2 regions of the Variovorax sp. OK605 genome follow, and region 2 is predicted to be linked to the other one. Evidence: riboswitches for the same ligand, from Rfam matches in the RefSeq annotation. Region 2 holds a riboswitch; the other holds the start of a gene.
What was found. Region 2 has a riboswitch for manganese ahead of mntP (manganese efflux pump MntP). Riboswitches for the same ligand answer to the same signal wherever they lie in the genome.
Positions count from the first base shown of each region.

Region 1: linked by a shared signal. The riboswitch ahead of BM013_RS17155 (TMEM165/GDT1 family protein) and the one ahead of mntP (manganese efflux pump MntP) in region 2 are both predicted to bind manganese.

Region 1 covers NZ_FOWL01000006.1:109,326-119,465, forward strand. The annotation lists gene BM013_RS17120 (zinc-ribbon domain-containing protein) at 1-638, shown strand, start outside; gene BM013_RS17125 (monovalent cation:proton antiporter family protein) at 761-2,746, opposite strand; gene BM013_RS17130 (KpsF/GutQ family sugar-phosphate isomerase) at 2,834-3,835, shown strand; gene BM013_RS17135 (KdsC family phosphatase) at 3,835-4,395, shown strand; gene lptC (LPS export ABC transporter periplasmic protein LptC) at 4,392-5,057, shown strand; gene BM013_RS17145 (SDR family oxidoreductase) at 5,084-5,866, shown strand; gene BM013_RS17150 (RNA recognition motif domain-containing protein) at 5,972-6,538, opposite strand; yybP-ykoY riboswitch at 6,799-6,964, shown strand; gene BM013_RS17155 (TMEM165/GDT1 family protein) at 6,999-7,562, shown strand; gene BM013_RS17160 (homoserine O-succinyltransferase MetX) at 7,695-8,858, shown strand; gene metW (methionine biosynthesis protein MetW) at 8,855-9,445, shown strand; gene BM013_RS17170 (IMPACT family protein) at 9,465-10,052, shown strand; gene BM013_RS17175 (ion transporter) at 9,997-10,140, opposite strand, start outside.
Region 2 covers NZ_FOWL01000001.1:187,992-198,131, forward strand. The annotation lists gene BM013_RS00900 (LysR substrate-binding domain-containing protein) at 1-744, shown strand, start outside; gene cysS (cysteine--tRNA ligase) at 949-2,304, shown strand; yybP-ykoY riboswitch at 2,821-3,001, shown strand; gene mntP (manganese efflux pump MntP) at 3,007-3,576, shown strand; gene BM013_RS41615 (DUF4262 domain-containing protein) at 3,641-4,462, shown strand; gene BM013_RS00920 (serine hydrolase domain-containing protein) at 4,507-5,919, opposite strand; gene BM013_RS00925 (LysR substrate-binding domain-containing protein) at 6,164-7,090, opposite strand; gene BM013_RS00930 (FMN-dependent NADH-azoreductase) at 7,200-7,943, shown strand; gene BM013_RS00935 (carboxymuconolactone decarboxylase family protein) at 7,891-8,331, opposite strand; gene BM013_RS00940 (MocR-like pyridoxine biosynthesis transcription factor PdxR) at 8,438-9,874, shown strand; gene BM013_RS00945 (efflux transporter outer membrane subunit) at 9,799-10,140, opposite strand, start outside.

The DNA.
Region 1 (10,140 bases), on a different contig from region 2:
CGCGGGCGCCGGGCGCCGAGCGCAAGAAGGCGCGGGTCAAGGTTCGCCGCTCCGTGCCGGTCGAGCCGGCGCCGCCGCGCAAGCGCGTGATCCTGCTGTGGCTGGGCCTGCTGGCCGTTGCCGTGGCGATGGTCGTGGCGGGCTGGTCGGGCTACGGGACGCGCAAGGCGCCCGCGGTGGCCGACGAAGCCGCACCGGCCGCCGAGGTGCCGGCTGCAATGACCGCACCGGCGCCAGCATCGCCCGCCGTCCCGCCCGAGCCGCCAGCCGCGGCACCCGCCGTGACCGACCCGCCCGCCGCCGAGCCCGATGCCTCCGCTGCGTCGGCGGAGGCAACGCCCACCGCACCGGCCAAGCCCGCGGTGGCCAAGACCCGCAAGCAGGCCACCGCCGCCACGCCGGCACCCAGTGCGCCCGAACCCGCGGCACCCGTTGCCGCGTCGGCCCCGCCGCCGGCGGCTCCCGCACCGCCGGCCGAGCCTTCGGCCGCGTGCGGCGACCGCAACTTCATCGCCAAGGCGCAGTGCATGGCCTCCCAGTGCCTGAAGGCCGAGTTCAAGTCGCATGCGCAGTGCGAAGCCGTGCGCCGCCAGCAGCGCCTGGAAGAAGAAAAGCGCAACCCGACGCTGATCAACTGATCCCGGCCCCAGGCTGCGCGCACTTCGTGCCGCTTCGCCTGACCCTGCCGGAAGGCGACACCAGCCGACACCAGCGGCCAGGCCAGGCTAGGCCGGCTCCGCGCGGTACCCCGGAAGGTGCTTCAGCCCTTCTGCAGCCGCTCGACCGCCATGGACAAGGCGGCGGGCTTGCCCGACAGCACCAGCGTGTCGCCGTCCGACAGCACCGTGTCGTCGGCCAGCGTGCGCGGCTGGCCGTCCTGGCGGCGCAGGCTGGCCACGCGCACGCCCAGCGTGTGCAGCGCCAACCCGGCCAGTGTCTGCCCGATGGCGCGCGCGCCGGCGCTCAGGGTGAAGCTGTTGAGCCGCTCGTGGTCGATTTCGTCGGCGTTGTCGTCGTCGGCGCCATGGAAGTAGCCGCGCAGCAGGTTGTAGCGCGCGTCGCGCTGGTCCTGCACCACGCGGATCACGCGGCGCATCGGCACGCCGACCAGCGCCAGCGCATGGCTGGCGAGCATCAGCGAACCCTCGATGGCCTCGGGCACCACCTCGGTGGCGCCGGCCGCCTGCAGTTTCTCCAGGTCGTGGTCGTCCTGCGTGCGCACGATCACCGGCACGTGCGCCGCATGCGCGCGCGTGTTGGCCAGCACCTTCATGGCACCCGGCACGTCGAGGTAGGTGACCACCACGGCGCTGGCGCGCGCCAGGCCCGCGGCCATCAGCGCCTGCAGGCGCGCGGCGTCACCGAACACCACCGAGTCGCCGGCGGCGGCGGCTTGGCGCACGCGGTCGGGGTCGAGGTCGAGCGCCATGTACGGGATGCCTTCGCGCTCCAGGATGCGCGCCAGGTTCTGGCCGCAGCGCCCGTAGCCGCAGATGATCACGTGCTGCGCGGTGTTGATGGTCTTGCGCGCGATGCTCGTCATCTGCAGCGACTGCTGCAGCCAATCGCTGGCCACCAGCTTTCGCACGATGGCGTTGCTGTACATGATGATGAAGGGCGTGGCCAGCATCGACAGCACCATCGACGCCAGCACCGGGTTGGCCAGCCACGGCGGCAGCAGGCTGCGCTCCTGCGCCAGCGTCAGCAGCACGAAGCCGAACTCGCCGGCCTGCGCCAGGTACAGGCCGGTGCGCAGCGACACGCCCGACGTGGCGCCCAGCACCTTGGCCAGCACCGTCACCAGCCCCAGCTTGAACGCCAGCGGCACCAGCAGCAGCACGCCCACCAGCAGCCAGCGCTCGACCACGATGTGCCAGTCGAGCGACATGCCCACGGTGATGAAGAACAGGCCCAGCAGCACGTCGTGGAAGGGCCGGATGTCGGTCTCGACCTGGTGCTTGTATTCGGTCTCCGACACCAGCATGCCCGCGATGAAGGCGCCCAGCGCCAGGCTCAGGCCGGCCAGCTCGGTGAGCCAGGCCAGGCCCAGCGTGATCAGCAGCACGTTCAGGATGAAGAGCTCCTCGCTGCGCCGCCGCGCCACCAGCGTGAGCCACCAGCGCATGACGCGCGGGCCGCCGTACAGCAGCACGCCGATCAGGAAGCTCGCCTTCAGCAGCGCGAAGCCCAGCGCCTTGGCCAGCGCCTCGGGCGGCGCGCCCAGCGCGGGAATCAGCACCAGCAGCGGCACCACGGCCAGGTCCTGGAACAGCAGCACGCCCATCACGCGCTTGCCGTGTTCGCTCTCGAGTTCGAGCCGCTCGGCCATCAGCTTGACCACGATGGCCGTGCTGCTCATGGTGAGCGCGCCCGACAGCGCCAGCGCGGTCTGCCAGCCCAGCCGCCACGACGGCGGCAGCCAGTGCGCGATGACCAGCGCGCCGATGGTGGCGATGGTCATCGTCAGCAGCACCTGCAGCAGGCCGAGCCCGAACACGTGCTTGCGCATCGCGCGCAGCTTGGGCAGGCTGAACTCCAGCCCGATCACGAACATGAGGAACACCACGCCGAACTCGCCCAGGTGCTGGATGCCTTCGGTGTTCTGCGCGAGCGCGAACGCGTGCGGTCCGATGAGCACACCCGCCGAGAGATAGCCGAGCATCGGCGGCAATTTCAGGGAACGGCAGGCCACCACGCCGATCACCGCGGCAAGGAGATACAACAGCGTGAGATCGAACGAAGACATGGGCGCCGATGCTAGAGCAATGTCCGTGCCCCGGGCTTCCACGGGACATGGCATGCCCCTGCATGGCCCGGCCCGTAAAATCGCCCGATGAGCTCCCGTCCCGCCCCGGCCCCCGTGGTCGACCCCGAAGCCATCCTCGCTCGGGCACGCCTCACCTTCGACATCGAAGCCGAAGCCGTTCACGGCTTGAAGACCCGCGTCGGTCCGAGCTTCGTCGACGCCGTGCGCAAGATCCTCGAGGTGCGCGGCCGCGTGGTCGTGATGGGGATGGGCAAGAGCGGCCACGTCGGCCGCAAGATCGCCGCCACCCTCGCCTCCACCGGCACGCCCGCGATGTTCGTGCACCCGGCCGAGGCCAGCCACGGCGACCTCGGCATGATCAAGTCGGTCGACCTGGTGCTGGCCATCTCCAACAGCGGCGAGGTCGACGAGCTCACCGTCATCCTGCCGGTCGTCAAGCGCCAGGGCGTGCCCCTGATCGCCATGACCGGCCGCCTCGAATCGACCCTGGCCCGCCATGCCGACATCGTCATCGACGCCGGCGTGTCCAAGGAAGCCTGCCCGCTCAACCTCGCCCCCACCGCGAGCACCACCGCCCAGATGGCGATGGGCGACGCGCTGGCCGTGGCGCTGCTCGACGCGCGCGGCTTCGGCTCGGAAGATTTCGCGCGCTCGCACCCGGGCGGCGCGCTCGGGCGCAAGCTGCTCACGCACGTGAGCGACGTGATGCGCTCGGGCGACGACGTGCCGCGCGTGGCACCCGACGCCAACGTCAGCGAGCTGATGCGCGCCATGAGCAACAAGGGCTTCGGCGCCGCGGCGGTGGTCGCGCCCGACGGCCGCGCGCTGGGCATCTTCACTGACGGCGACCTGCGCCGCCTGATCGAGGCCGGCGCCGACCTGCGCAGCCCCAGGGCCGCCGACGTGATGCACCACGACCCGCGCACCATCCGCGTGGACGCGCTGGCGGTGGAAGCCGCCGAGCTCATGGAGCAATGCGGCATCACCCGCCTGTTCGTGATCGACGGCGCGGGGGTGATCGTGGGCGCGATCAACACCACCGACCTGATGCGCGCGAAGGTCATCTGATGCCGCTCGAGTTCCAGGCCGAGACCCTGCTCGCCGCACAGGACGTGCGCATTGTTTTCTTCGACATCGACGGCGTGCTGACCGACGGCGGCGTGTACTTCACCGAGCACGGCGAGACGCTCAAGCGCTTCAGCATCCTCGACGGCTACGGCCTGAAGCTGCTGCGCAAGGCCGGCATCGTGCCTGCCGTGATCACCGGGCGCGACTCCAAGCCGCTGCGCGTGCGGCTCGAGGCGCTGGGCATCGAGCATGTGCGCTACGGCACCGAAGACAAGCTGCCCGCCGCGCAGGCCATGCTCGACCAGCTGGGCTTCAGCTGGGCGCAGGCCGCAGCCATCGGCGACGACTGGCCCGACCTGCCCGTGCTCACGCGCGTCGGCTTCGCGGCGGCGCCGGCCAACGCCCATGCCGAGGTGCGCAACATTGCGCGCTACGTGACCCAGGCGCGCGGCGGCGAAGGCGCGGCGCGCGAGTTCTGCGACCTGCTGCTCACGGCCTGCGGCCAGTACCGCGCCATGCTCGACGCGGCGCTGGGACCGAACCGGAGCCCGAACGCATGAGCACCGCGAAACGCGCGTGGGGCATGGCGCGCGACGTCATCGACCGCACCACGATCTACCTGCCGATCATCCTGACGGCCGCCGTTGCGCTGGGCACCTACTGGCTGGTGCGCAACGCGCCCAAGCTGCTGGAGCCCACGGCCAAGGTCGCGCCCACGCACGAGCCCGACTACTTCATGCGGGACTTCGTCATCAAGAACTTCCTGCCCAACGGCGACCTGCGCAGCGAACTGCACGGCGTCGAAGGGCGGCACTACCCGGACACCGACACCATGGAGGTCGACAAGGTGCGCATGCGCTCGGTGTCGCCCGAGGGCCTCGTGACCCGCGCAACGGCCGACCGCGGGTTGTCGAACTCCGACGGCAGCGAGATCCAGCTGTTCGGCAACGCCATCGTCATTCGCGAACCGTCGGTGAGCCCGAACGGCAAGGCCACGCCGCAGCTCGAGTTTCGCGGCGACTTCCTGCATGCTTATGTCGACACCGAGCGGGTCACGTCGAACAAGCCGGTCACGCTCATGCGCGGCACCGACCAATTCACCGGCGACACGCTCGACTACGACAACCTGAGCGGCGTGGCCAACCTGAACGGCCGCGTGCGCGGGGTGCTGATTCCGTCGGCCGCCAAGGCGGCCCCGGCCGCACCCGCCAAGAAACGCTGAAGAAGAAAAAAGAAAACCACCGCTGCATGACCACGTCCCCGCTTGTCTTCATCACCGGCGCCTCGAGCGGCATCGGCCAGGCCCTGGCCGCGAGCTTCCACGACGCGGGGTACCGGCTGGCGCTGGTCGCGCGCCGCACGGCGGAGATCGAATCGTGGGCTCAGGCGCGCCGGATCAGCGCGGACCGCTATCAAATCTACAGCGCCGACGTGGCGCAGACCGACAGCATCGTGGCCGCCGGCCATGCCTGCATCGCGCAGCAGGGGCTGCCTGACGTGGTCATCGCCAATGCCGGCATCAGCGTCGGCATCGACACCGGCGAGCGCTCCGACCTCGACGTGCTGGCGCAGACCTTCGCCACCAACAACGTCGGCCTGGCCGCGACCTTTCATCCGTTCGTGCGGGCCATGGAGCAGCGTGGCACCGGCCGGCTGGTGGGCATCGGCAGCGTGGCGTCGATCCGCGGGCTGCCGGGGCACGGGGCGTATTGCGCCAGCAAGGCGGGCGTGGTCGCGTACTGCGAGAGCCTGCGCGGCGAGCTGTTCAAGAGCGGGGTGAAGGTGGTCACGCTCTGCCCCGGATACATCGACACGCCGCTCACGCAGGGCAACCGCTATGGCATGCCCTTCCTCATGACGGCCGAGGACTTCGCGGCCCAGGCGCTGCGCGCCATCGAGGCGGGCACGAGCTACCGCGTGATCCCGTGGCAGATGGGCGTGGTCGCCAAGATCATGCGCATGCTGCCCAACGCCGTGCTCGACCGCGCCGTGCAAGGCCGCGAGCGCAAGAAGCGCAGCGGCGAAGCCTGAGGGCGCGCCGGACCAGGCCGGGCCTGGCGGGCCGCACAGGCTGCCGGCCATGAAAAAAGGCTCCCGAGGGAGCCTTTCGTCTTTGGGGGCCTGGAAGCGCAGGGCTCAGTAGCCACTGTTGCCGCCGCCATAGCCGCCACCACCACCACCACCGCTGCGACCACCGCCGCCACCGCCGCGGGGACCGGCACCGTAGGGGCTGCGGAAACCGCCATCGCCACCACCGCCGCCGCCGCCACTGCGGCCACCGCCACCGCCGCCGTAACCGCCACCGCCGGAGCGGCCACCGCCGCCGCCGCTGCGATCGCCGCCACCACCACCGTAGCCACCACCGCCGCCGCCGTAGCCACCGCCACCACCGCCGCCATAACCACCGCCGCCACCACCGTAGCCGCCGCCGCCACCGCTGCGCGGGGGACGTGCTTCCATGGGACGTGCTTCGTTGACGACGACGCTGCGGCCGCCCAGGGGCTGGCCGTTCATGCCGGTGATGGCTGCCTGTGCTTCCGCGTCACTGCCCATCTCGACGAAGCCGAAGCCCTTCGAGCGGCCGGTGTCACGTTCCATCATGACCTTGGCGCTGGTCACTGCGCCGAACTGCCCGAAGGCCTGTTCGAGATCTCCGTCGCGCACCGAGTAAGGCAGGTTGCCGACGTACAGTTTGTTGCCCATCGAGGGACTCCTATAAACACATCAAGAAAAGCGATGGAGTCCCGAAAGCATCACTCAAACGAGAGCCGTCGAGTCGCGCGAAACTGACCGATCACCGAACTGACTCCCGACCAAAATGAAGAGGGAGGCTCGTGCATTATGGGGGAAATATCAAAAATGCAAGCGGGAAATTGCGTCTTGAGGTAGCACCTTCAAAAGCACCTGGAAGCTAGCGCACGCTTACGGCTTGGAGGGGCGCTTTCGATACGGTGTGTAGAATCCGCCCCGTCATTGGGGAGTAGCCGCCTTCCGATCTGCGAGAAGGGCCCGCGTCAACAGACTTGTCCTGCCCCACACGGGACATGGCGCGTGCAGTGAACATACCTGGCGAGACCTTTGACCATGCAACTTCGGAAAAAAATGGCCGAAGGGTGTTGCATGGTCAATTGCGTCCTTCGGCCTAAGGAACCCCACGTTCATCATGGAAGCTTTTCTCGTTGCAACCGGCGTAGTTGCGCTCGCCGAAATGGGCGACAAGACCCAACTCCTGGCACTCTTGCTCGCGGCCCGTTTCAGGAAACCCTGGCCCATCGTCCTCGGCATCTTCGTTGCCACCATCATCAACCACGCGTTGGCGGGTGCGGTCGGCAACTACATCACGCGCTGGCTCGGGCCCGAGGTGCTGCGCTGGATCCTCGGCGGCTCGTTCATCGCCATGGCCGCCTGGATGCTGATTCCCGACAAGCTCGACGACGACGACGCCCCCGGCGTGTCGAAGTTCGGCGTCTTCGGCACCACCGTGATCGCCTTCTTCCTGGCCGAGATGGGCGACAAGACCCAGATCGCCACCGTCATGCTGGCCGCGCGCTTCACGCACGACTACTTCTGGGTGGTGGCCGGCACCACGCTGGGCATGATGCTGGCCAATGCGCCGGTGGTGTGGCTCGGCGAAAAGATCGTGCGGCGCGTGCCGATCAAGCTGGTGCACGGCATCTCGGCCGCGATCTTCCTGGTGCTGGGCATCATCATGATCATCGGCTGGTAGGCTGCCGATGAGACGGGGCGATATACTGCCCCTCGCGCCGATTTGCTACAGCTTGCGGGCGCTTTATAAATTCAGCTAAAGACAGGCGCGGCAGACCCGGCTCGTTTTTGGCGAGGCCGGGTTTTTTCATTCATGTCGTCGTCACCACCTTTGGTCGTCACCTCGCAGTCGATGCAGTTCGCGGGCCCCCTGGCCTTGCGCAGCGGCGCATCGATCAGCGACTACACGCTCGCCTACGAAACCTACGGCACCCTGAACGCCGAGCGCAGCAATGCGGTGCTGGTGTGCCATGCGCTCAACGCCTCGCACCACGTCGCGGGCGTCTACGAGGGCCAGGCCCGCTCCGAGGGCTGGTGGGACAACATGGTGGGGCCGGGCAAGCCGGTGGACACCGACCGCTTCTTCGTGATCGGCGTGAACAACCTCGGCTCCTGCTTCGGCTCGACCGGCCCGATGCACGTGAACCCCGCCACCGGCCGCGTCTACGGCGCCGACTTCCCGGTGGTGACCGTCGAAGACTGGGTCGACGCCCAGGCCGAGCTGCTGAACGCGCTGGGCATCGAGACGCTCGCGGCCGTCATGGGCGGCAGCCTCGGCGGCATGCAGGCGCTGTCTTGGACGCTGCAGTACCCGCAGCGCGTGCGCCACGCCGTGGTAGTGGCCAGCGCGCCCAACCTCACGGCCGAGAACATCGCCTTCAACGAGGTGGCGCGCCGCGCCATCGTGACCGACCCCGACTTCCACGGCGGCCACTTCTACGAACACGGCGCGATCCCCAAGCGCGGCCTGCGCATCGCGCGAATGATCGGCCACATCACCTACCTGAGCGACGACGTGATGAACACCAAGTTCGGCCGCATCCTGCGCAGCGCCGTCGAAGGTGAGGCCGCGGCGCTCGACTACCGCTATTCCACGCAGGACGTGGAGTTCCAGATCGAGAGCTACCTGCGCTACCAGGGCGACAAGTTCAGCGAGTACTTCGACGCCAACACCTACCTGCTGATCACGCGCGCGCTCGACTACTTCGACCCCGCGCGCAGCCATGGCGGCAAGCTCAGCACCGCCTTCGCGCAGGCCAGCGCCAAGTTCCTGCTCGTGAGCTTCAAGACCGACTGGCGCTTCTCGCCCGCGCGCAGCCGCGAGCTGGTGAAGGCGCTGCTCGACAACCGCCGCAACGTGAGCTACGCGGAGATCGACGCGCCGCACGGCCACGACGCCTTCCTGCTCGACGACGTGCGCTACATGGGCGTGGTGCGTTCCTATTTCGATCGCGTCGCCAAGGAGTTCCAGCAATGAGCGACCTCGACCACCAGCGGCTGATCGCCGAACTCGTGCCGCAGGGCGCGCGCGTGCTCGACCTCGGCTGCGGCGACGGCGCCCTGCTCGACCTGCTGCAGCGCGAGCGCGGCTGCACCGGCTACGGCGTGGAGATTGCCGACGGCAACGTGCTGCAGTGCATCCGCCGCGGCGTCGACGTGATCCAGCTCAACCTCGACGAAGGCCTCGCGATGTTCGACGACGCCTCGTTCGACGTGGTGCTGCAGATCGACACGCTGCAGCACCTGCGCAATGCCGAGGTGATGCTGCGGGAGACCGCGCGCGTGGGCCGCATCGGCATCGTCGCCTTCCCCAACTTCGCGCACTGGCCCAACCGGCTGAGCATTGCGCGCGGGCGCATGCCCGTGACGCGCCGCCTGCCCTACCAGTGGTACGACACGCCGAACATCCGCGTGGGCACCTTCAAGGACTTCGAGGTGCTGGCCGGCAAGAACAACCTGCGCGTGCTCGACGCCTTCGGCCTGCAGGACGGGCGCGGCGTGCGCTGGCTGCCCAACGCGCGCGCCGGCACGGCGGTGTTCAAGTTCGAGCGCGGCGGCGGCTGAGCCGCTCGCTGAACAGGCGATGAGCTTCACGCTCGCCGAGCCGGTCCACAGCGAGCTGCTCATCAAGAAGAGCCGCTTCATCGGCTGCGTGCAATCCGTGCCCGACCGCGCGGCCGCAGTGGCCGTCGTGGCGTCGCTGCGCGCCGAGCATCCCGCCGCGGCGCACGTCTGCTGGGCCCTGATGGCCGGTGGCCAGTCGGCCGCCAACGACGACGGCGAGCCCGGCGGCACGGCCGGCCGGCCGATGCTCGAAGTGCTGCGCCACCAGCAGGTCGAAGGCGCGCTCGCAACGGTGGTGCGCTACTTCGGCGGCGTGAAGCTCGGCGCGGGCGGCCTGGTGCGGGCCTACACCGATGCGGTGGCGCAAGCGTTGCTCGGCGCCACGCTCGTGCCGCTGGTGCGCCAGCGCAGCCTGCGCTGTTCGGTGCCCTATGCGCTCGAAGGCCTGGTGCGGCGTGAACTTGCCGCGGCGGGCGCGACGCTCGACAGCGTGCAGCACGGCGACGACGTGGCCTTCGCCTTCTCGCTGCCCGAGCCCGATGCCGACGCCTTCATCGTGCGCCTCGGCGATGCTGCGCAAGGGCGCGCCGTCTGGCCGCGGGAGTGATGCGTTTCGCGGGCACTGCAGGCACCGCGGGCACCTCGGGCCGAGGCGGCGTCAGCCCGAGAATGCCGCGCGGCGGCACCGCTGCCAC
Region 2 (10,140 bases):
CTCTTCATCCGCCAGCCGCGGCAACTGGTGCTCACGCCGCAGGGCAGGGAACTGCAGGCGGTGCTGAGCGAGTCGTTCAACGCCATGGCCCATGCGGTGGCCCGGCTGCGCGCGCCGCCGCAGCGCCAGGCCATCACGCTGTCGGCCACGCCGGCGGTGGCGGCGCGCTGGCTGCTGCCGCGCGTGAGCGGCCTGCGCGCGCTGCATCCGCGGCTCGACCTGCGCATTCACGCGTCGCACGAGGCGGTTGCGCTCGACGGCGTCACGGCCGACATCGCCATCCGCTACGGCAAGGGCCAGTGGCCCGGCATGGTGGCCGAGAAGCTGTTCGACAACGTCTTCGCACCCGCCTGCAGCCCCGCGCTCAAGCTGCGTCGACGCGGCGACCTGAGGCGGCACACGCTGCTGCATTTTTTGCTGCCCGGCAGCAGGAGCCAACCCGGTACCTGGGCCGCGTGGCAGCAGCAAGCGCAGGTGCCCGGGCTCGATGTGTCGGCGGGGCCGGTGTTCTCCGACGAGACCCACACGGTGTCGGCCGCGCTGCAAGGGCAGGGCGTGGCGTTGATGAGCCTGGCCTTGATTGCCGACGAGTTGCGCGCCGGCAACCTCGTGCAGCCCTTCGGCCCGCAGTTGCCGGGCCTGCCGTTCCACTTGGTGTGCCCGCAGGCGCGGCGCGAGGAGCCCGCGGTGGCGGCGGTGTTCGAGTGGGTGCTGGGCCTGCAGCCGTTGGGCGGCGAGGTTTGACCCGATGCAGGGGGCGCGCTAGGATGGTTTTCATGTTCGCTCCTGCATCCCCGTCGATCCGCCCCGCGCACGCCTGCTGTGCCCGCGTGCCTAGGGGTGCTTGCGCTTAGCGATCCAGTTCAAGTCCGCATCCCCGATGGCCACCCGTTGCAAGACCGGTGGCCTTTTTGTTTTCCACGTTTCTTCAACTTCAGGAAAGTCCCCATGTCCCTTGCCTTGTACGACACCTGGTCGCGCACCGTGCGGCCCTTCACGCCGCTGCAACCCGGGCATGTGGGCCTGTACTGCTGCGGGCCGACGGTGTACGACCACGCGCACATCGGCAACCTGCGGACCTACGTGTTCGAGGACGTGCTGCGCCGCGTGCTCGAGCTGAACGGCTACAGCGTGCGGCATGTCGTCAACATCACCGACGTCGGGCATCTGGTGTCCGACGCTGACGAGGGCGAGGACAAGATGGAGAAGGGCAGCCGGCGCGCCGGCGAGTCCGCGTGGGCCATCGCCCAGCGCTATACCGCCGCGTTCCAGGCCGACTGGCGCGCGTTGAACCTGCTGGAGCCCGCCGAGTGGCCGCGTGCCACCGACCACATTCCCGAGCAGTTGGTGTTCATCGAGGCACTGGAGCGCAAGGGCTTCACCTACGGGACCTCCGACGGCATCTACTTCGACACGACCCGCCAAGACGGCTACGGTCATCTGGCCCGCCTCGACCGCGCGGGCCTGTGGGCCGGGATGCGGGTGGCGATGGGGGAGAAGCGCAACGTCTCGGACTTCGCGCTCTGGAAGTTCAGTCCGCCGGCCTCAAGGCGCCAGATGGAATGGGACAGCCCCTGGGGCCGCGGCTTTCCCGGCTGGCACATCGAGTGCTCGGCCATGTCGGCGAAGTACCTGGGCCCGTGGTTCGACATTCATTGCGGCGGTGAAGACCATGTCGCGGTGCATCACAGCAACGAGATCGCGCAGACGCAGGCCTGCCACGGCACCCGGCTCGCCAACTTCTGGATGCACGGCCACTTCCTCACGCTCGACGACCGGAAGATGGCCAAGACGGACGGCGACTTCCTGCGCCTGCAGACGTTGATCGACCAGGGCACCGACCCGATGGCCTACCGCTACCTGTGCCTCAGCGCGCACTACCGCAGCACCTTGCGCTACACCGACGAAGCCATCCACGCGGCGCAATCCGCCCTGGACCGGCTGCGCAAGGCCTACGCAGGCTGGCCGCTCGGCGGCACCGCGGATGAGGGCTTCGTGGCGCGCTTCAATGCGGAGGTCAACCAGGACCTGAACCTGCCGCGTGCGTTGGCCGTGGTGTGGGCGCTGGTGCGCAGCGATCTGCCGCCCGAGGTACGACGCGCCACCGTGGACCATGCCGACACCGTGCTCGGGTTGCGATTGAGCGGGTGGGCCGCGCCCGCGCTGGCGATCCCCGAGGACATCGCCGCCCTGTTCGCGCAACGCCAGGCGGCGCGCGACGCCAGGGACTGGGCGCAGGCGGACCGTCTTCGGGCGGTGTTGAAGGCCCGGGGGTGGCAGGTGGAGGACGGCGCAAGTAAGTAGCAGTCACCCAGCCCGTCAAGTGGTGAGGTGGCAACACCCCCGAAGGATTTTTCTGTTGTCGATAACAAAGTCACAAAATAATCTGATTGCTCTTTTGGCCGTTGGCGCCTTGAAACAAATCTCAGGCGTGTTGAGTACCTAAAGACTACTATCCAAGGCATTAGAGAAGACAAGGATTCCTATGGAGACATACCCGACCCTGCGCCAAGCCACAGGCGTTGCCCGCACCCTCAGCAAACGTTCGTCATGCACCATGGTGGTCTATCGCATGGGAGAAGAAAAGTACGTGGCTGCGCATGCCACCGACCGCGTGGAGGGCGGCGCCATCGAGGGGGTGTACCGCGATGGCTACGTCGTGAAGACCTTGCTGACCAAGAAGACCTGAGCGCCGCACCCCGCGTTCCGGTCGATTCGACAAGCCTCCTGCGGGAGGCTTTTTCGTGGGCGCCCCACAAAGCCCTACCGCCAGGGCAGGCGCTGTCACGGGACGGTGGCGCGAGCTCATCTAGAATTGCACCTCCCTTGGGGAGTAGCCGGCTTCCGGACTTCGGAAGCGCTCGCGTCAACATACTCGGATCGCACCTTGCGACCGTGGCGCGAGCAGCCGAAAGGTTGGCGAGACCAGCGGTGCATGAACGCGGCTTTGGCCGGCGGGTTCGTGTGCCGCGGCGTCTTGAACCGGCCTTGCTTGCTACTTCCAACATGAACATCGCCTCCACGATTCTTCTTGCATTCGCCATGTCGACGGATGCTTTCGCCGCTGCTGTCGGCAAAGGCGCGGCCCTGCGCAAACCCTCCTGGCGCGAAGCCCTGCGCACCGGGCTCATCTTCGGCGTCATCGAGGCGCTGACCCCCGTCATCGGCTGGGCCGCCGGGCTGGCTGCCGCCAGCTACGTCGCGCGGTGGGACCACTGGATTGCCGTGACGCTGCTCAGCGTGCTGGGCCTGCGGATGATCTGGGCCGGCTTCGGCGCGCCCGACGCGATCGACGAGAAGCCCAGCCGCAACACCTTCTGGACCCTGGCCATCACCGGCTTCGCCACCAGCATCGACGCGATGGCGGTGGGCGTCGGCCTGGCCTTCATCAACGTCAACATCGCCTGGACCGCGCTGGCCATCGGCCTGGCGACGTTCACCATGGTCACGCTCGGCGTGATGGTGGGGCGCGTGCTGGGCGCGGTGGTCGGCAAGCGCGCGGAGATTCTGGGCGGTGTGGTGCTGATCGGGATCGGGTTCCTGATCCTCTATGAGCACCTGAACGGCATGGCTTGAGCGACGTCGGCACGGCCCTGGCCAGTATCCTTGCCGGGTCGTCCATCCACCCGCACCGCGCCTCATGATCGAAAGCACGCTCCCCGATTTCAAGTTGCCCGAAGCCGAGGACGACTACGACCGCCGCCTGCTGGCGGATGTCACCCGCATCGGCTGGCACCACGTGCATGTCGAGGGCGATGGCGACGGGCCGGCCTTCGCTTTCTCGCTGGGCTTCTACGCCAACTACCGCCAGCCCGAAGTCATCGTCTTCGGCCTTCCGCCGAAGACGGCCCAGCAGTTCCTGAACATCGTGGCCGTCAAGGTCGCGGGCGCCGGCGAAGCGCTTGTTCCGTTCAAGGCCTACGAAGACATCGCCGAGGGCGTACGCATCGCCTTCGTGCCGGTCGCACGGCGGCACTACCCCGAATACCTCGGCTACGCGGGTTGGTTCTATGCGTCGATCAAGGCCGACCTGCCGGTGCTGCAGATGGTGTGGCCCGACAGGCAAGGTCTCTTTCCTTGGGAGCAGGGCTGGGACACCAGCTTCGCATCCGCGCAGCCGCTGCTGTGCGACAAGGAAGACCAGCCCGCCGGCGCCGACGCCGGCGATGCCTGGCCCTTCGACAGCCCGCCGAACGTCATGTGCTTCACGGTGCGCGGCATCCTCGAAGACGCGAAGCCGATCCTCATGGTGTCCCGGGACGAGGAAGACGGCGCCTGGCAGTTCCTGACCGGCGACGCGTTCGAGATGGCCGACGCGAAGCTCGTCTCGCTGCAGAGCATGGTCGAGCGCGACGCGAGCCTTCGGGCACTGGCCGACATGCCCGCGGGCTGGATGGCATGGCGCGAGAGCCCGGCGTCGGCGTGGAGCCGGCAGGCGCAGAGCCAGCAGACGGACGACTGAACGACGACCGAGCGCCGGGGCTGCGCGCCGCGCTTGCCTTGCTCTTACTGCGAACTCGGCACGGCCTGCATCAGCAGTGTCAGCGCCTTGCGCAGGCTCGCGACCGAAGCCTGCTCGCCCTTGTCGTAGCCCATGCGAACCACCACGAGGTCGTGCGACGGCACGATCAGCACCACCTGTCCGCCGGCACCGAGCATGTAGTAGGCCGTGGTCGGCACGGGCCACGTGCTGGTGCCGTTGAGCCAGAAGAAACCGCCGTAGATCGGGCGCTTGTCCGCGGCCCAGGCCGGTGCGAGCGTGCTCACGAACTTGACGAAACCTTCGGGCAGCAGGCGCTCGCCGTTCCACACGCCGTCCTGCAGGTAGAGGTTGGCCAGCCGCGCCCAGTCGCGCGCCGACATGAAGTCGTAGCCCTGCGCCAGGAAGTTGCCGTAGGGGTCGGTCTCCAGCGTCATGGTGCGGATGCCGATCTTGTCGAACAGCGCGCGCTGCGGGAACGACAGGTATTCTTCGCCGCGTTTCTCGACCGCGAGCCGGACCAGGTAGTTCGCCAGCACCGGGTCGGTGTTGCGGTAGCGCCCGACAGTGTTCGGCGGCCATTGCTGCGGACGGGTGGCCGCGTAGTTGAACGCATTGATGCGCCCGGTGTAGAAGTAGATGTGATCGGGGTAGGTGCCGTTGGGGTCGAAGTCGGGATCGTCCGGCGCCTTGATGCGCAGCCCGCTCGACATGTGCAGGATGTCGGAGATGCGGATCTCCTTGCGCTTGTCGCCGTCCGCTTGCCACTCCGGAATGGGCGCGCGCTGGTCGAGCTGGTATTCGCCCTGCTTGATGAGCGTGCCCAGCAAGGTGGCGGTCACGCTCTTGCCCATCGACCACGACTCCAGCGGCGTCGTCGCATTGATGCCGCTCATGTAGCGCTCGCCGACGACGCGTCCCTTGTGCGTGACGACGAAGGCGGCCGTATAGGCCTGCGGCACTTCGAAGGCGGCGTCGACCGCCTGGCCCAGCTTCGTGGCGTCGATGCCGGGCGCGGCTCCCGCGGGCATCACGTTGCCCATCGGCCAGTCCTGCGTCGCGGGATCGGGGAGGGTGCTGGTGACGGTCACGGGCGTGAAGAACACGCCGTCCTTGCCGGGCGGCAGCGTGATGCAGCCTTGCGAGCCGAAGTAGCGCGCCACCAGCGTCGTCCCGTTCGGCATGGTGATGCGAACTTCCTTCTTCGCGCGATCGACCACCGGCTTGCCGACCTTGCTGCGCTGCGCGTACGGGCCGGTGAAGTAGCCGACGCTCTCCGCGGCAACATCGGGGTCGAGGCCGGTGATGAATGCGGCGGAGCACATGGCCTTGGCGTAGCCCGACGTGTTGAGCTCCAGCGGATCTCCGGGCGGCGGAACGTAAGGGGTGTCGAGTTCGTAGGTTCTCGCGCGTGCGATGAGCGCTTCGCGTGCCGGCAACTCGGGCGCTGGCGCTCCGGTTGCGGGTGGTGCGACGCCTGTGCCGAAGCCGACGCCGATGCCTCCTCCGCCACCGCCCCCACCACCGCCTCCGCATGAGGTCAAAGCTATTACAAGAAGCGCACCTGTTGCAATGGCAAGAGGGACGCGGGCAATCCTCGTCATGAACTCTCCTCGTTTTTTTGTTGGCACGTGAGTCTCTCCAAAGGTGTGACGAAGTGCAAGCCTTGCGTTCAGCTTGTGCTCAGTCTCCTGCAGCCTGCGAAACGATCCAGTCCCACACCGCACGAACCGGCGCTTCGTTCTCCCGCCCATTGGCCACCGCCAGAAAGTAGCTGCCCGTATCGAGCGCAGGTCCGAAGGGCTGCACGAGCGCGCCGCTGCGGATCTCCGGCGCCGACAGCGTGAGGCTCAGCAGCGCAACGCCGTGCCCGCCGAGCGCGGCAAGCATCGCGTGCGATTCGTCGGAGAACGACAGCGCCGCTGACTTCATCGCGCGGCCCCTCGGCGGCGCGATGCCTGCTTCGCGGAACCAGCGCGGCCACACGGCGGGTGCGATTGCATGTGGCTGCCAGTCGCAGTGAATCAGCTGGTGCTTCGGCAGGTCCGCGACGCGCTTGAGGCCGAGCATCGGACTGCACAGCGGTGCGTACCGCTCGGGCATCAGCTCGCGCGACACCAGCCCCGGCCAGTTGCCGCGGCCCGAGCGGATGGCGATGTCGGCGTCGCCACGCGCAAGGTCGACCAGCGTGTCGCTCGCATGCAACCGCAGCTCGACGCCAGGGCAGGCGGTGCGAAAGGCCTCGATGCGCGGCAGCACCCAGCGCGCCGCAAAGGCGGTGTTGGTGGTCAGCGTCACGGCCTGCGATGCCGAAGGCCTGCGCAGCTTGTCGACGCCGGCCTCGAGCACGTCGAAGCCCGTGCGCAGGTCGTCGAAGAGCCGCTGCCCGGCGGGCGTCAGCGCGAGCTGCCGCGTGAGCCGGCGAAACAACGGCTGGCCGAGCGTGTCTTCCAGCGCGCGCACCTGGTGGCTGATGGCCGACGGCGTGACCGACAACTCGAGCGCCGCGCGCTGGAAGCTCAGGTGCGCGGCCGCAGCCTCGAAGGCGCGCAGCGCCAGCAGCGGCGGCAGCCGGCGGGCAGGGCGGACAGATGAGCCAGGCTCGTTCATGGAGAGAGAAACGATCGTTTGTGAGGCATGACTTTCATCCATAGATTAAAGGCCTTGGCAGCCATTGTGGCAGCGCAGGACGCAACAGATTCACTCATCCATCACCACCATGACCCTGAACCTCCTCCACATCGACGCCAGCGCCCGCCCTGGCCGTTCCGGCACCGACCCGCACGGCTCGCACACGCGCCGTCTCTCCGCGCGCTTCGTGGAGCGCTGGCGCGCGGCGCGGCCCGACGACCGCATCGACTACCTCGACGTAGGGCAGCGCCCGCCGTCGCACGTGGACGGCCGCTGGATCCACGCGGCCTTCACGCCACCCGCCGCGCGCGAGCCGTGGATGGCGGATGCGCTGGCCGAAAGCGATCGCCTGGTCGACCAGCTTGTTGCGGCCGACCTGGTCGTGATCGGCCTGCCCATGTACAACTTCAGCGTGCCGGCGCAGTTCAAGGCCTGGATCGACAACATCGTGCGCGTGGGCCGCACCTTCGGCTTCGACCGCGCGCGCGGCGCGGTGCCTTACTGGCCGCTGCTCGCCGATGCGGGCAAGCGCGTCGTGCTGCTCGGCGCGCGCGGCGACCATGGCTACGACAAGGGCGGGCGCATCGCGCACCTGAACCACACGGAAGACAGCGTGCGTTCGGCGCTGGGCTACATCGGCATCACCGAGGTGTTCGAAGCGGCGGTGGAGTCCGACGAGTTCGGTGGCGAGCAGCTCGCACTGTCGCTGCGGCGAGCGGAGGAGCGGGTCGACGGGCTGGTCGACACGCTGCTGCACTGCGCCAGCACCGGCACCGGCTTCAGGCCGTCAGCGTCTTGCGAAACCCGATCGACAGCCGGTTCCAGCTGTTGATGGTGTTGACGGCCATCGTCAGGTTCACCTGCTCGGCCTCGCTGAACTGCGCGGCCAGCGCCTCGTAGGCGGCATCGGGCACGTGCGTGCGCGCCACGTCGGTCAGGGCTTCGGTCCAGGCCAGCGCGGCGCATTCGCGTTCGGTGAAGAAGGGCGTCTCGCGCCACACGCCGAGCGTGGCCAGGCGGCGGTCGGTCTCGCCGGCCTTGCGCAGGTCGGCCGTGTGCAGGTCGATGCAGTAGGCGCAGCCGTTGATCTGCGAGGCACGCAGTTTCACCAGGTCGACCAGTTGGGGGTCGAGGCCGAGCTTGCCGACGGCCACTTCGAGCGCAATCAGCGCCTTGATGGCTTCGGGGGAGGCTTTGTAGAAATCGAGGCGGGCTTGCATCGTGCGGGTTCCTTCGTTCGGTGGTGGTTGAATGTGGCCTCGATGCTAGGAGCGAGGCGCGCCGCCGCGGGCGGCCAATCCGGCGCATTCGCAGGAGACCAATCCGATGGAATTGCACGTCGTCATCGAAGGCGACAAGGACCTGGCCGGCCAGTTGTACCGGCAGCTCAAGGACGCCATTCGCAGCGGCCGGCTGGCCGCGGGCGAGAAGCTGCCGCCGTCGCGCCTGTTCGCCGAACAGCTGGGGCTGTCGCGCAAGACGGTGTCGCAGGCCTACGCCCGGCTGACCCTCGACAAGCTGCTGACCGGCCGTGTCGGCAGCGGCACCTTCGTGGCGGACGGCGCGGCGCGCCGGCAGGCACCGATGGCGCCGGCCCGGCCGCTCGCGGGTGCGGCCATGGCCGAGCACTGGCGCGGCATGCGCACGCCGCTGCGGCATCCGGCGCCGGCCGGCAGCTCGCGCTACGAGTTCATCGGCGGCGCACCGGCGCGCGACCTGTTCCCGCATGCGGACTGGCGCCGCTGCGTGCTGCATGCGCTGCGCCAGGGCGCGCGCTCGCGCGGGCTGTATGGCGACGCCGAAGGCCTGCGCGAACTGCGCGACGGCATCGCGCGGCATGCGAGCTTTTCACGCGGGGTGCGCTGCGCGGCGGCCGACATCCTGGTGACCAACGGCGCGCAGCAGGCGCTCGACCTCATCGCACGCGTGCTGGTGGAGCCGGGCAGCACGGTGGCCATGGAGGAGCCCGGCTACCCGCCCGCGCGGCTGCTGCTGAGCGCGCAGGGCGCGAACGTGGTCGGCGTACCGGTCGATGGCGAAGGCCTGGTGGTCGAGCGCATTCCCGACGGCACGCGGCTGATCTACGTGACGCCCGCGCACCAGTTTCCGCTGGGCATGCCGATGAGCGAGCGCCGCCGCAAGGCGCTGCTGGCGCGCGCGGCGGCGCTGGGCGCGGTGGTGATCGAGGACGACTACGACAGCGAATTCCGCTACGAGGGCCGCCCCACCGATTCGCTGCAGAGCATGGACACGCACGGCTGCGTGGCCTTCGTCGGCACCTTCTCGAAGACGCTGTCGCCCGACCTGCGGTTGGGCTACCTGATCGCGCCGCCGGCCGTGCTGGAGGCCGTGGGCACGGCCAAGCACCTGAGCGACTGGCACACCTCCACGCCGGCCCAGTGGGCGCTGGCCAAGTTCATGGCCGACGGCGACCTGCACAAGCACATTCGCCGCTGCCATGCCGCCTATGCGGCGCGACGCGAGCGCATCGTGCGGCGCTTCGCGGACGACCTGTCGCCGTGGTTCGAGCTGGTGCCCGCCACGGCCGGCATCCACCTGGCGGCGCTGTGCAGGCGCGAGTTCGACGTGGCGCAGCTCATCGCGCTGGCGCGCCGCGTCGACGTGGGGTTGTATCCGCTCGCGCCGTTCTTTCACTTCTCGGCGCCGCGGCAGGGGCTGATGCTGGGCTACGGCGCGATCGACGAGACCGACATCGACCCGGCGCTCGACCGCGTGAGGGACGTGCTGCAGCAGCTTGGCTGAGCAGCAGCAGCAGCGGGCGGCTGAGCGGACGCGGTGGTGCGCGCGTCGTCCCAGCCGCCGCCGAGCGCCTTGTACAGGTTGACGGTGTTCACCGCCTGCTTGAGCTGCAGCTCGATGCCCTGGCGCCGCTCCAGGTACAGCTCGCGCTGCGCGTCGGCGCCGGCAAAGTAGTCTTCCAGCCCGTTGCGAAAGCGCGTGCGCGAGATCGACGCGACCCTGTCGAGCGCCTGCACGCGCGCCTGCTGCGCCTCGATCTGCGGGCGCAG